One region of the Halobacillus sp. A1-3 genome, then DNA from elsewhere that is predicted to be linked to it. Evidence: riboswitches for the same ligand, from Rfam matches in the RefSeq annotation. Region 1 holds a riboswitch; each other region holds the start of a gene.
What was found. A riboswitch is a leader RNA that binds a small molecule or an ion and turns the genes downstream of it on or off. The one in region 1 is predicted to bind cobalamin.
Positions count from the first base shown of each region.

Region 2: linked by a shared signal. The riboswitch ahead of ACRYKC_RS09825 (DUF4430 domain-containing protein) and the one ahead of ACRYKC_RS16445 (acyl-CoA thioesterase) in region 1 are both predicted to bind cobalamin.
Region 3: linked by a shared signal. The riboswitch ahead of ACRYKC_RS15175 (ribonucleoside-diphosphate reductase subunit alpha) and the one ahead of ACRYKC_RS16445 (acyl-CoA thioesterase) in region 1 are both predicted to bind cobalamin.

Region 1 is NZ_JBPCEO010000009.1:171,040-175,306, forward strand. Features, by position in the region: gene ACRYKC_RS16440 (beta-galactosidase) at 1-1,544, shown strand, start outside; cobalamin riboswitch at 1,714-1,892, shown strand; gene ACRYKC_RS16445 (acyl-CoA thioesterase) at 2,035-2,505, shown strand; gene rbsK (ribokinase) at 2,595-3,473, opposite strand; gene ACRYKC_RS16455 (FAD-binding oxidoreductase) at 3,625-4,267, shown strand, end outside.
Region 2 is NZ_JBPCEO010000004.1:386,271-390,537, forward strand. Features, by position in the region: gene ACRYKC_RS09810 (hypothetical protein) at 1-19, opposite strand, end outside; gene sigX (RNA polymerase sigma factor SigX) at 9-548, opposite strand; gene ACRYKC_RS09820 (ECF transporter S component) at 847-1,365, opposite strand; gene ACRYKC_RS09825 (DUF4430 domain-containing protein) at 1,370-1,780, opposite strand; cobalamin riboswitch at 1,976-2,155, opposite strand; gene ACRYKC_RS09830 (ATP-binding protein) at 2,197-3,978, opposite strand; gene ACRYKC_RS09835 (response regulator transcription factor) at 3,978-4,267, opposite strand, start outside.
Region 3 is NZ_JBPCEO010000008.1:189,978-194,244, forward strand. Features, by position in the region: gene ACRYKC_RS15170 (ribonucleotide-diphosphate reductase subunit beta) at 1-67, opposite strand, end outside; gene ACRYKC_RS15175 (ribonucleoside-diphosphate reductase subunit alpha) at 82-2,316, opposite strand; cobalamin riboswitch at 2,457-2,632, opposite strand; gene ACRYKC_RS15180 (class I SAM-dependent methyltransferase) at 2,840-3,520, shown strand; gene ACRYKC_RS15185 (hypothetical protein) at 3,600-3,743, shown strand; gene ACRYKC_RS15190 (alpha/beta hydrolase) at 3,782-4,267, opposite strand, start outside.

The sequences.
Region 1 (4,267 bases):
CCTGGCAAATCGATAATGAGTTCGGTCATGAAGGCAGCGACATGTGTTATTGCGATCAGTGTCACAATAAGTTTCAGGATTATTTAGAAGAAAAATACTCCTCTATCAACGCTTTGAATGATGAGTGGGGAACGATCTTCTGGGGGCAAACGTACAATGATTTTTCTGAAATCCCAGCCCCTAAACCGACGGTGACGACGCACAATCCAAGCTTGAAATTGGAATGGGCGCGCTTTCGCTCTGCATCCTTAAATCAATTTGCTCACGAGATGACGCGAATCGTTCAGGAAGAAAAGGGAGCGCATCAGGACGTGACAACAAACGTTTCTGGCGGATTTTTCGGGAAATGGTTTGATCATGCTGAAAATGTAAAGCTGATGGATTACGTATCTTATGATAATTATCCAGTTTGGGGCGGCCTCGAGGAACCGGTTTCCCCTGCAGAGATTGCGATGACGCATGATTTCAACCGTGGATTACTGAACAAAAACTACTGGATTGTCGAAGAGCTGATGGGCGCACAAGGGCATGATGTGATTGGCTATCTGCCAAGACCGAACCAGGCGAAGATGTGGTCCTACCAGGCCTTTGCTCATGGGTGCTCCAACATGCTTTACTTCCGCTGGCGTGGTATGACTCAAGGAGCCGAGCAATTTTGCTATGGGGTCGTTGACCATGACAATGTGTACGGAAGAAAGTATAAGGAAGTTCAATCCTTGTTTGGAGATATTAAAAATTACGAGCACGTCTTGAATTCTGAGATTCAATCAGACATCGCCGTCCTCTATGATTACGATAATATCTGGTCATGGCGCGGTCAGATTCAAAGCAAAGACTTTGATTTTAATGAAGAACTGTTGAGACTGTACCGTCCATTTTATAACTTAAACAGCCGGATTGATGTCATTCCTGCTGATCGCGCCATTGATGCTTATAAAGTTGTTGTGGTGCCCGTTATGCAAGTGATGGATGAAGGACTGGCTGATCGTTTGCGTGCCTTTGCTGAGCGCGGTGGAACTGTTATCTTTTCCTACCGTACAGGGTTAAAAGGGAAAGATAACAACCTTCGCTTGGGTGAAGTTCAGCCGGGACTGGTCCGTGATTTAGTTGGTGCAAGGATTGAAGAGATCGAGTCCTTAACAAAAGCGCATGCATTGGAATTGAAAGGCGAAGGAGAATTCGCTTCTGTACCTGGACATATTTCGGTGTGGCGTGACCTGCTTGTGCCAGAAACAGCAGACGTTCTCTACAGCTATCAGGATCAATTCTATAGTGACTACGCCGCAGTTACGAAAAACGACTTCGGGGAAGGAACCGTCTATTACATCGGAGGAGGACTCGATGAAGCTGCTCTAGATGTGATAGCAGAAAAGGTAGTTGAAGACCATTCCATCGGATATGAGAAGTCGGATGAAAATGTTGAAGTGTATCGCCGTGAGACGGAGGAAGGTTCGTATCTATTCGTCATGAACCATAGTGATGAGATCAAAAAACACGGAGAAATTGACCTCCAACCATATGAAAGCAAGATCATAAAAGAATAGACCGGGATTTGGTAAATTATAGATCCTCAGGTCATCCAAAATATACCAAACACATACCACCTCAGGTCATCCAGATTCTGGATGACCTGAGGTGGTAATTTATTCAAGAAAAGAATGGCGAATCATTCTACTATATGAGATAGTTGATCTATGGAGATATTCTCCTAGACAATTAAATACGCTCTATGGTGGCTTCGTAGAGAAGCTGAAAAGGGAAGTTTGGTGAAAATCCAACGCGGTCCCGCCACTGTATAGAGGAAGGTCATAACAAACCACTGTCTTTAAGATGGGAAGGGTTATGAGCTGATGAATCTAAGCCAGGAGACCTGCCATAGAGAAGAACATGAATTCCTACGGGAGATAGGAGGGTGTTACGTGAATCGATCTATGCCACCAGGTTTGGTTTCATAGTATTTATCCTTGTAATCGCACGCATCTTCTTACCGAAGGTGCGTTTTATTTTTTACACAAAATATGGAGGTACAAATAAATGGAACCATTACCTGTAAGTTATTCAAAAATGAAACAAACACGTCTCGTGCTGCCGCCAGATACCAATCATCTAGATACAATATTCGGTGGGAAAGTGCTGGCATATATTGATGAAATCGCTGCTTTGACAGCCATGAAACATTCCAATTGTGTAGTGGTGACAGCGTCCATAGATTCGGTAGATTTTCTATCATCAGCTAAAGTAGGGGATGCACTTACATTAGAAGCAAGTGTTACATGGACAGGGCGTACGTCCATGGAGGTGTATGTAAAGGTGTATGCCGATGACCTATTGAAAGGCAAAACAGTGATGACAACGGAGTCTTTCTTAACGATGGTAGCTGTGGATGCAAAAGGATCACCGACTGTTGTGCCAGCTGTCACGCCTCAAACAGATGAAGAAAAAAGACTATTTGATACAGCTCCATCCAGGAAACAACACCGGCAGAGCCGTGCAGCTTTGAGATAAGAATGAATTATTGTATCCAAAAAATACCCCCTCAGGTCATCCAGAATTTGGATGACCTGAGGGGGTTAATCGGTTAATCTACCTACTATCTAATTCTCCATAAATGATTTTAACTCTGCCATCGTTGGCATTCCTGTCTGTGCGCCTTCCTTTGTGACCGATAAGGCAGCAGCTGCATTTGCCATATTAAGTGAATCATCGATTGTTCTTCCAGAAGCGATTCCTACAGCTAAAGCACCGTTAAATGTATCTCCTGCGCCAGTCGTATCTTTAACTGAAACCGAATAGCCGGGGATATGGATCTCTTTGCCCCTAGGGAAGTAACGGACGCCTCTTGCACCTTCCGTCACAATAAACTTCTTCTTAAAAGCCTCAATGTCTCTCTTTGTATGCATAGACGACCATTCTTTTTCGTTCGGAGTGATGAAGGTCAAGTTATGTAAAAGTTCATCAGGAATCCATTGAAATGGAGCTGGATTAAGTAAAACTGGGATGTTCCACTTTTTCGCAAGACTCGCAGTGTAACTTACTGTTTCCAATGGAATCTCTAGCTGCATGAGAATAATATCACTCTTCTGCAGTTGCTCCGCTTGCTCGTTGATATGGGCAGTAGTAAGGGCAGCATTGGCACCAGGAGCTACGATAATCCGGTTGTCGTTCTCGCAAAGAAGAATGGTTGCTGTACCTGTTGCTTTATTGGAAAATACTGTAACACCTGAGGTTCTAATATTTTCCTTTTTTAATCCCTCTATTAATTCTTTTCCAAAGGCGTCATTGCCGACGGCTCCAATCATATGGACATCTGCCCCGAGTCTTGCAGCGGCGACGGCTTGATTGGCTCCTTTTCCTCCTGGATATGTCGCAAAATGGTTGCCTAACACTGTTTCCCCTTGTTGCGGGATGACATCTGTGGATACGACCAAATCCATATTCATACTTCCTACGACTGTCACTCTTGGCATAACCATCACCTCATTTTTTATTTCATCTTCCCACAGTTAGTAAAGGAACGCTATCCCAGTTAGGCTCTCGCTATAAATTTGGTAAAACATCCCTTATACTTTTAAGTAATAAGAAAAGTCTGAAAAAGTCGAAGTTTCATAGAGAGGGGAGAATGATGTGAGCACATGGTTAGATCTGATTAAAGAAAAGATACCAGAAGCACGTGTCCTGACTGAATTATCCGATCGTTACAGCTATAGCTTTGATGCTTCCTTCGGAGAATACCTGCCGGAAGCCGTTGTCCAGGTGAAACATAAGGAAGAAGTAGTCTCTGTCCTTAAGATTGCTAATGAGTATCAAATTCCAGTTTATCCAAGAGGACAAGGAACTTGTTTAAGTGGCGGTCCGCTTCCTGTTTTCGGCGGAATTGTGCTGGATATCTCTCAGTGGCCTGAAAAAATAGAGTTGAGTTCTGATGACTTGACGGTAACGGTAGCGCCGAGTGTTTTGACGGGGGATATAAATAAAGAAGCTGAAAAACATGGATTGATGTACGCGCCCGACCCAAGCAGCGCCCATGTGGCGACGATTGGTGGAAATCTAGCGGAAAACTCTGGCGGACCACGCGGTTTAAAGTATGGCGTAACAAAAGATCATGTGCTTGGACTTGAAGTCGTGACACCTGAAGGGGAGATAGTTCGAACAGGAGGAAAAACGATTAAAAACGTCACTGGCTACGATCTCACTAAACTCATTGTAGGCTCTGAGGGCACGCTTGGTGTGATAACGGAGGCAACCTTAAAGCTGATGCCGAAGCCAC
Region 2 (4,267 bases), on a different contig from region 1:
TATGATGTTTACGCTTCACGCTGCACTCCCCCTTCACTTTCTTTATCTAATATTTCTCTCAACGCTTTCATCCCGCGATGTTGAGTCGTCTTCACTTTACTTTCGCTCCAATCCAATATTGCGGCTGTTTCTTGGATAGACATCCCTTGAATAAAGCGAAGTATAATGACACTCCGCTGGTCAACTGTACATTGATCTAACGCTTGATATACCGCCTTCAATTCTTCATTTTGAATGGCTACTTCCTCTGGCAAGGTATCTGTATCTTGAATCTTTTCTCCTTTTTCGCTCCAATCAAAAAAATCCATGATTCGATTCCGCTTTCTTTTCTGCTTCCTAAAATAGTCAATCGTTACATGGCGTGCAATGGAAAACAACCACGTTTTTTCACTGCTTCTTCCATCAAAGGATTGGTAAGATTTGATAACTTTGATATAAACATCCTGGACAAGGTCTTCAGCTAAATCACGATCCTTTACCATGTAAATAATAAATTGAAATAGATCTTTATGATACTTGTCATAAAGATCATCAAAAAACCTTTTCACTACAGGTACCTCCTGGTTATAGAAATAGTCGTATATGTATGTAAAAAGTTACATCTTTATCTTAATATGCCTTCATAAAAAAAGAAATAGAAATTGGACAGTGTTAAAAACCTGGAATAATAAAGACAAATGCAGGAGTACACCAGGGTATCTTTAAGGTAACTAAAACCAACAAAGAAAAAAGCCTAAGGAATCCTCAGGCTTTAGGTCGTAATTTACTATTTGATTGGAGTATAGGCTAATTTACGAAATATTGATGGATCCGTTACTAAGAATGGGATTAATCCCCAACATAAGATTAGGGGCGTGGCGTGTCTTGTAGTCCATTTCTCTTCTCGTATTTTTTAAACAATTTTGCAAGGATTGGAGAAAGAGCTAAAATAAATACAGCATTAGCAACCGCATGATTCAAATCAAAAGGTAAGCCTGCCAGGTAATACGCCCAAAAAGGCTGTCCAATCGTTCGCATCGTTAAAGAAATGACGAGTCCGAAAAATAACCCGCTAAATACCCCGTAAGCGGTTAGAACCCACAAAGGTAATCGAGGCCAAAATCTACCCAGCAAACCAGCAATAAGTCCAATTACTGTCCAAGCAGTAATTTGCCATATGGTCCACACGCCCATCCCTAAGAGCATATTAGAAACTGTTGTAGTGAGTAACGCCATAATCACCCCAGCTAATGGACCAAGCCAAAACGAAGTTAAAATAATGATGGCAGTAACCGGCTGAATATTAGGTAAACTTGCTAGCGCAATTCTTCCGGCAATTGCCAAAGCTGCTAACATCGCTATAAGAGTAATTTTATAAGTATTCATTTAATCATTCCCACGAATGATAGTCAAAGACAATTTCGTCTCCTTGTTCCACTTCATATTCATTTGCACCTACCATGGCTTCCTCTCCGTTTATCGTAAACATCCAGGCCATTTTTTCTTCTTGATTGCCCTCGATTCCCTCGATGCTGTTAATGAAGCCATCACTTTCTTCTACCTCAAAATTATCTTTCATCACTTCCATCAATGTCGTACCTTTCTCAACAGAAATCTCTTGATCAGCGAGCACTTCTTCGCCATTGTTTTTAGAAATTTCCACCTTTAAAGTAACTTCCTGTTTCTCCTCTTGCTGACTTGCATTTGCCTCTTCTGTTTTCTCAGTCTGCTGCGACCCGCATCCACTTATTACCCCGATGGCAAGTAGAGCAGCAACTAAAAATACATAAATCTTTTTCATCTTCAATCCCCCTATCTTTTCTTTTGATATAATGGTTTCATCACTTTTAAGAAAGGGCATAAAGACAACACAAGGCTATGTAACTATCAAAAAAGCTTGTCCTTTGTTAAAAGGACAAGCTTAAGACAAACCAGAAAGGTTATTATTTATTACATAGGACCAATCGGTTGTCTCAAACGCTCAATCCCCGAAGCTTTGAAACATAAGATTTTGGCAGGTCTACTGACTTGTGTTTCTACCTACTGAGGATCCTTCCCATGCGTCATGCACAGTGGAATTTCCCTTTCGTCATCACTTACAGTTGCGAGGACAGTTCTGGCTTTTAACCAGATTCCCTTTTAAGCCTTCTCAGGCACCCAAAATCTTTCGTATGAAGTTCATTTATAACATTACATGATATTTAAAAAATAAGCAATCTAATATTCTGTCAACTCAAGATTTTTCGGTATTCTAAAGGTGAAAGTAGTTCCCTCTTCTAACTTACTGTGAACACTGATTGTCCCATGGTGAGCTTCTACAATATTCTTAGCAATCGCAAGACCAAGCCCTGTGCCTTTTTTCTGTTTCGAACTTTCTCGTTTTCTAGACTTGTCTGCTTTATAAAAACGCTCAAAAACAAAAGGAAGATCTTCTTCGGCAATACCTTGTCCAGAATCATGAACAGAGGCTATCCAGTCACCATTAATATGGTCTACTGCGACATCTACTTTTCCTCCAGGTTGGGTATGCCTTATTGCGTTATCAATTAGATTTGTAAACACCTGTTCGATTCGGTCGGAATCGAAAGGAAGTCTTTCAAACTCCTGATCAACCCTCATCGTTAAATCTACGTCTCGTTCGTCTGCAATTCCTTGGAATTTACGAATGATTTTATTCATATACGGATGGATATCTACAGACTCAATATAGAGCTGAATATGTCCTGCCTCCATTCTAGCAAGATCAAGAAGCTCATTAACCAATCGTCCAATTCTCAATGATTCTTCATGGATAATCTGTGCGAGCTCATTTTTATCTTCTTTACTTTCGGCAATGTCATCTACAATTGCTTCACTATATCCTTGAAGCATAGAAATGGGAGTTCTCAGCTCATGAGATACATTTGCAATGAAATCTTTTCGTAATTTATTCAATCGACGTTCTTCCGTCATATCTCTCAGTACCGCCACGGCACCGCGTACGGTTGCTTTATCATAAAGCGGTGTCATAATGATCACCCATGAACGTCCTTGGAGAGTGACTTCCGTCATCGATTCTTCCTCATTGGTAATTACCTTTTTAAACAAAGCTTTTAACGGTTCTGGAAGAGTTTGGGCATCACTAATATCTTCCTTATGCTCAAATGCATAAGCATCTAGGTACTGTGTGGCAGGAGGATTGGTAACTAGTATCTCTCCTGTTCGGTTAATCGTAATAACTCCATCGGCCATTGAGCGTAAGATTCCTGACAACTGCTCTTTCTCTTGGTTCAACGCATTGATATGATATTTCAACTGCCTTCCCATCCGATTGAAAGCCATAGCGAGCTCACCAATCTCATCATGGGTCAATATTGGTACTTTATTATTAAATTCACCTTTAGCAAGTTCCAGAGCTCCCTCACGCATTTTGATTAAAGGTGAAGTTATCCGTGTCGAAAGGAAAAAGGCAAAAATTGTAGTTAAAACAATGGCAATTCCCGCCCCAAGGAATATAATTTTTGTTGTTTGTTCAGAAGTTTCTTCAATCGTATCAAGAGACTGATAAACAAACACGGCCCCTTCTCCATTCGATAGAGGTGTACCCACGACCATGACGCCCGTTTCAGAGGTCTCCAGGTCAGCAACTTTTTTCACTTCATTTCCTTTATTAATTACGCTGGATAATTCTTGATCAGAAGCAAACCATTCGTAACCTAATTCAGGTAACCCATCGGTTTCACTATCAGCTATAAGAATATCTCTTTCATTCCAAGCGATCACAGCACGGCTAGCAGAATCCTTTACCAGGTTAGTGGTAGAAAGCATTAACTCTCTGTCATCATATCTTTCTTCAACATCAGAAATCTTGTTAGCCGTCTGCAGCAAATGACGCTCAGCTTCAAGGATGTGATAGTTCTGAAAGAATTCCAAAAGTAATATCGTAAGTATAAATAGAACAAAACAAACGAGCAGTAAAATAGTAAACCATAATTTACCTACAACACTTCGCCAAAACATCAGTCACCATTAACCTCAAATTTATATCCAATCCCCCACACTGTTACAATCATTCCTGCAGCGTTTGCCGAAACTTTACTAAGTTTCTCTCGAAGTCTTTTCACATGAGTATCTACTGTTCTTAGATCTCCGAAAAATTCGTACTGCCACACTTCCTTCAACAGCTGTTCCCTGTCAAAAACTTTGTCTGGGTATTGAGCCATGTAGTTTAAAAGCTCGTATTCTTTAGGAGTTAATGCGACCTCCACTCCGTCTGCTGTCACCCGATGGGCATCGTTATCAATCGTCA
Region 3 (4,267 bases), on a different contig from region 1:
TAATAATCCCGGTGGAAGCATTCGGGGCCTTATGGTCGACTAGTTTTCTTTTTTGTATATCAATCATCTGATGTGCCTCCTTTAAGATGAACAGCTTTCACAGTCGTCGTATTCACCCTGGCTTGAAGTGGAACGGGTATAATACGTCGTTTTCAATCCTTGTTTCCAGGCGTCTATGTGCAAAGCTAGAAGTTCTTTCGCGTGGATGGAGTTACGCACATAAAGATTGAAGGAAACCGATTGATCGACGTATTTTTGTCTTATACCATTTTGTTTAATGCTCCAGTGTTGATCAATGTCATAGGCAGATTTGTAATACCAATACGTCTCTGAATTCAAATCGGGTGCTGTGACTGGAATTTTATAATCCTTTTTCTCTTCTGAATAAAACTTTTTGAAAATAGGGTCGATGCTTGCTGTACTGCCAGCAATAAGGGAAGTGCTGGAGTTTGGAGCAACAGCAAGTAAATACCCGTTTCTAATCCCTTGTTCCTTCACCTTGCTTTGTAAGGCTTCCCAATTCCAAGAGCCTTCCTTGCTAAAGGAACGCTTTTTGAAAAAGTCCCCGGTCTCCCAGTCTGAACCTTCAAATAAAGGGTAGCTTCCTTTTTCTCGCGCAAGCTCACTGCTTGCTTCAATGGTGTAGTAAGCGATCGCTTCATAAACTTCATGGACATAATCAAGAGCTTGATCTGATTCCCATGCGATTTTCTTCTTAGCGAGCAAGTGGGCCCAGCCAAATGTTCCAAGCCCTATCCCTCTATAGTTCCGGTTCGTCAATTGAGCTTGAAGAACAGGGATGGTGTTTTGATCAATGACATTGTCGAGCATGCGGACTTGGATTGGGATCAGTCGTTCCAAAACACCTTCAGGAATAGCTCGTCCTAAATTGATACTGGACAAATTACATACGACGAAGTCTCCGGGTGATTTCACTGAAATGATTTTTCCGTTCTCAACGTATTGTTCCTCCTGAATGGTAGGACGCTGGTTTTGGGTAATCTCTGTGCATAGATTACTGCAATAAATCATGCCTGCATGATGGTTCGGGTTCATTCGGTTGACTTCATCTCTATAAAACATATATGGTGTTCCTGTTTCCAATTGACCAACCATGATTCGTTTCATAATTTCAATGGCAGGGACTTTTTCTTTCGATAGTTCGGGATGTTCAACGCACGCCATATACTTGTTTCGGAACGATCCTTCTCCTCGTTTTTCATCAAAAGAATCCTCAAGGGAAAATCCCATAACATGACGCACTTCATGAGGGTCGAAAAGGTACCAGTCTTCTCGATTTTCGACAGCTTCCATAAACAAGTCAGGAATGGAAACGCCTGTAAACAAGTCATGGGTTCGCTGGCGCTCATCACCATTGTTTAATCGACTATCTAAAAACGGAAAAATATCTTTATGCCAAACATCTAAATATACGGCGACAGCCCCTTGCCGCTGCCCTAATTGATCAACACTAACAGCAGTATTGTTCAACTGCTTCATCCACGGTAGAACTCCTGATGAGACTCCTTTAAAGCCTCGAATATCGCTTCCGCGGCTGCGAATTTTGCCTAAGTACACTCCAATCCCGCCGCCGTGTTTACTAAGGTTGGCGATATCCGTATTGCTGTCGTAAATCGATTGGAGGCTGTCATCAACGGTGTCAATAAAACAAGAGCTCAATTGTCCGTACCGCTTTCCTGCATTCGCAAGTGTTGGGGTGGCAACAGTCATATATAATTGGCTTAAAGCCCAGTACGCTTCCTTTACAAGTGCTAGTCGATGACTTTTTTCTTCTTGAGCCATTAACATCATCGCGATAATCATAAATCTTTCTTGTGGCAATTCGTACGTTTCCTTGGATTTGGAACAAGCTAAATAACGATCGCTTAGCGTCTTGAGTCCAATGTACGTAAAAAAGTGATCTCTTTCTGGCACAATCGCTGCTTCGAGCTGCTTAATCTCATGCTTTTCGTAATATGTAAGGATCTTTGGTGTATAGATGCCTTCTTCAATCATAGTTTCAATCAGATGGAAGAAGTTTTCGTAGGGTTCTTCCTGTCCTCGGTTATTTAAAGACGTCTCATAAAGATGATTTAAGTGAAGGCGGCTTGCTACGTAAGTCCATTCTGGTTCTGTTTCATCCATCTCTGATAAGCATTCAAGAATTAGAGCTTTTACTTGTTCCGATTCGTTCATTTCACTAAGGCCCAATCCTGAGATTTTATCTATTATTCGACTTAATTCTACAGTCGGGAAGACTTGCTGAAGGTCATTAAGCTTTTCCGTCCAGTTCGGTTTATAAGTAATTACAGTCATGATTTCACTCCTTATTGTAGTCCCTCTCGAAAATAAAAAAATCCGCTCAACAATTGAGCGGATGAAACCATGAAATAAAGAAGGGGCACGTAAGGATCTTTATTCCATCGTCTCATCTCCTCAATCCCCGAAGAAGTTGAAACTTCTGCGAACGAAGACAGGTCTCCTGGCTCGCACTCGATTCTACTCTGGTCCTTCCCGTGCACGTTGCACAGTGGATCATCCATTTCGCGAGTGCTTACAGTTGCGGGGGCAGCTCCGGATTTTCACCGGATTCCCTATTAAGCCTATTGGCATCTTCTGTTCGCGGATACTATATATAGTGTTAATGTAAATATTTTTAGCTTATATTGTGTTGTTATCATATCGAAGATGAATCAAAGATGCAATCCATAAGATTTATAGATAGGTCGCAAAATCCTCGAGTCACGCCTTTATAAAGCAAAGAAATTTTTTTATTTCCATCTGGTTTTCATTATAATTGAAGAAGCTAAGAGATTGCAGAAGACTGAGGGGGAGAAGAATGACTGAACAATTCAACTGGCACGTAGAGGCTGAAAGAGTGTGGAATGACAAGGCTGAGTTCTGGAATTCCAAGAGCAAGGGGATGTGGGAGGAAGGAAGCCGGAAGACAATTGTTCCATTTATTAAGCAGCACATAGAAATAGGAAATCACATCGCTGACCTTGGCTGTGGCGATGGTTATGGGGCTTACAAGCTTTATAAAGAAGGGTACTGTGTCACAGGTCTTGATTTATCACAGGACATGATAGAAAGGGCAAATAAGCGTTTAGAAACGGATAGATTGTCTTTTGTACAAGGAGATCTAACAAAACTTCCTTTTCAAGATGAATCTTTTGATGGGCTTATGGCGGTTAATTCGCTGGAGTGGACAGAGGTACCCTATGTAGGTTTGGAAGAAATGAAGCGTGTACTTAAACCAGGTGGAAAGCTTTGTGTCGGCATTTTGGGACCAACAGCAATGCCGCGAGTTAACAGTTATCGTAGAGTTTACGGAGAGAAGGTTGTATGTAATACGATGATGCCGTGGGAGCTTGAAAAAATGGCTGAAGAAACAGGCTGGCGCGTTCTGAATGGTCACGGCGTTTACAAAAGGGGAGTAGAACCTGAGGCTATTGAACACTTTACAGATGACTTGAAACAGGCGCTTACATTCATGTGGGTGTTCATCTTTCAAAAATAAAAAACTCTTGCCTTTTGGAGAAAAGGGAGTATGATTATTTTAAATCACTCATAAAGTGAAACAATGAGGAGGGATAATGATGGCCTGGGTACATGCGATTTTTTCCATGCGGTTTATCTTTATTGGTTTCTTTTCATTGACAGCTTTAAGCTTGCTGACTTTTCAATCTGTGGTCATGTTTCAAGCATTTCTTGATTTCTTTGAATTTTTCCAACGAAAATAAACCAGGACCGATTTGGGGTCCTGGTTTTTTGTTTGATTTTATGGCTGACTTTTAATGTTCCATAAAAACTCACCGAGCATGTGGTCGACCTCTGGGTGTTCATGCAACCCTGAATGAGTGGCTGCTTTTCCATATACTAAATGCTCTTGATAACTTCCAAAGGGGACGATTTCGCTTAAACTTTGAACACTTGACGTATGGACAAGACCATCCCAATAATTCTTTTCTAAATCATTTGGATTAATCACTCCAGCGATAGCTAACACTTGTACATTTTGGTCAAAGTCTTCTTTATGTTGAAACAAGTACTCTAACGCATCCGAACCTGGCCTTAAATCGTCCGTGGCAGGACCGTTGTTGTTCTTGAAGTATTCCTGTTTCTCAATTCCTTCAAAAGGACTAGCAATGACCGCAAGCTTTTGGATGGTCGGGAATCCTTCTTGTTGGTTATTCATCAAGAAGCTTGCGGATGCCAGGCCTCCCATGGAGTGGCCGACGAGGTTAGCTTTTTCTATGTCATGTTT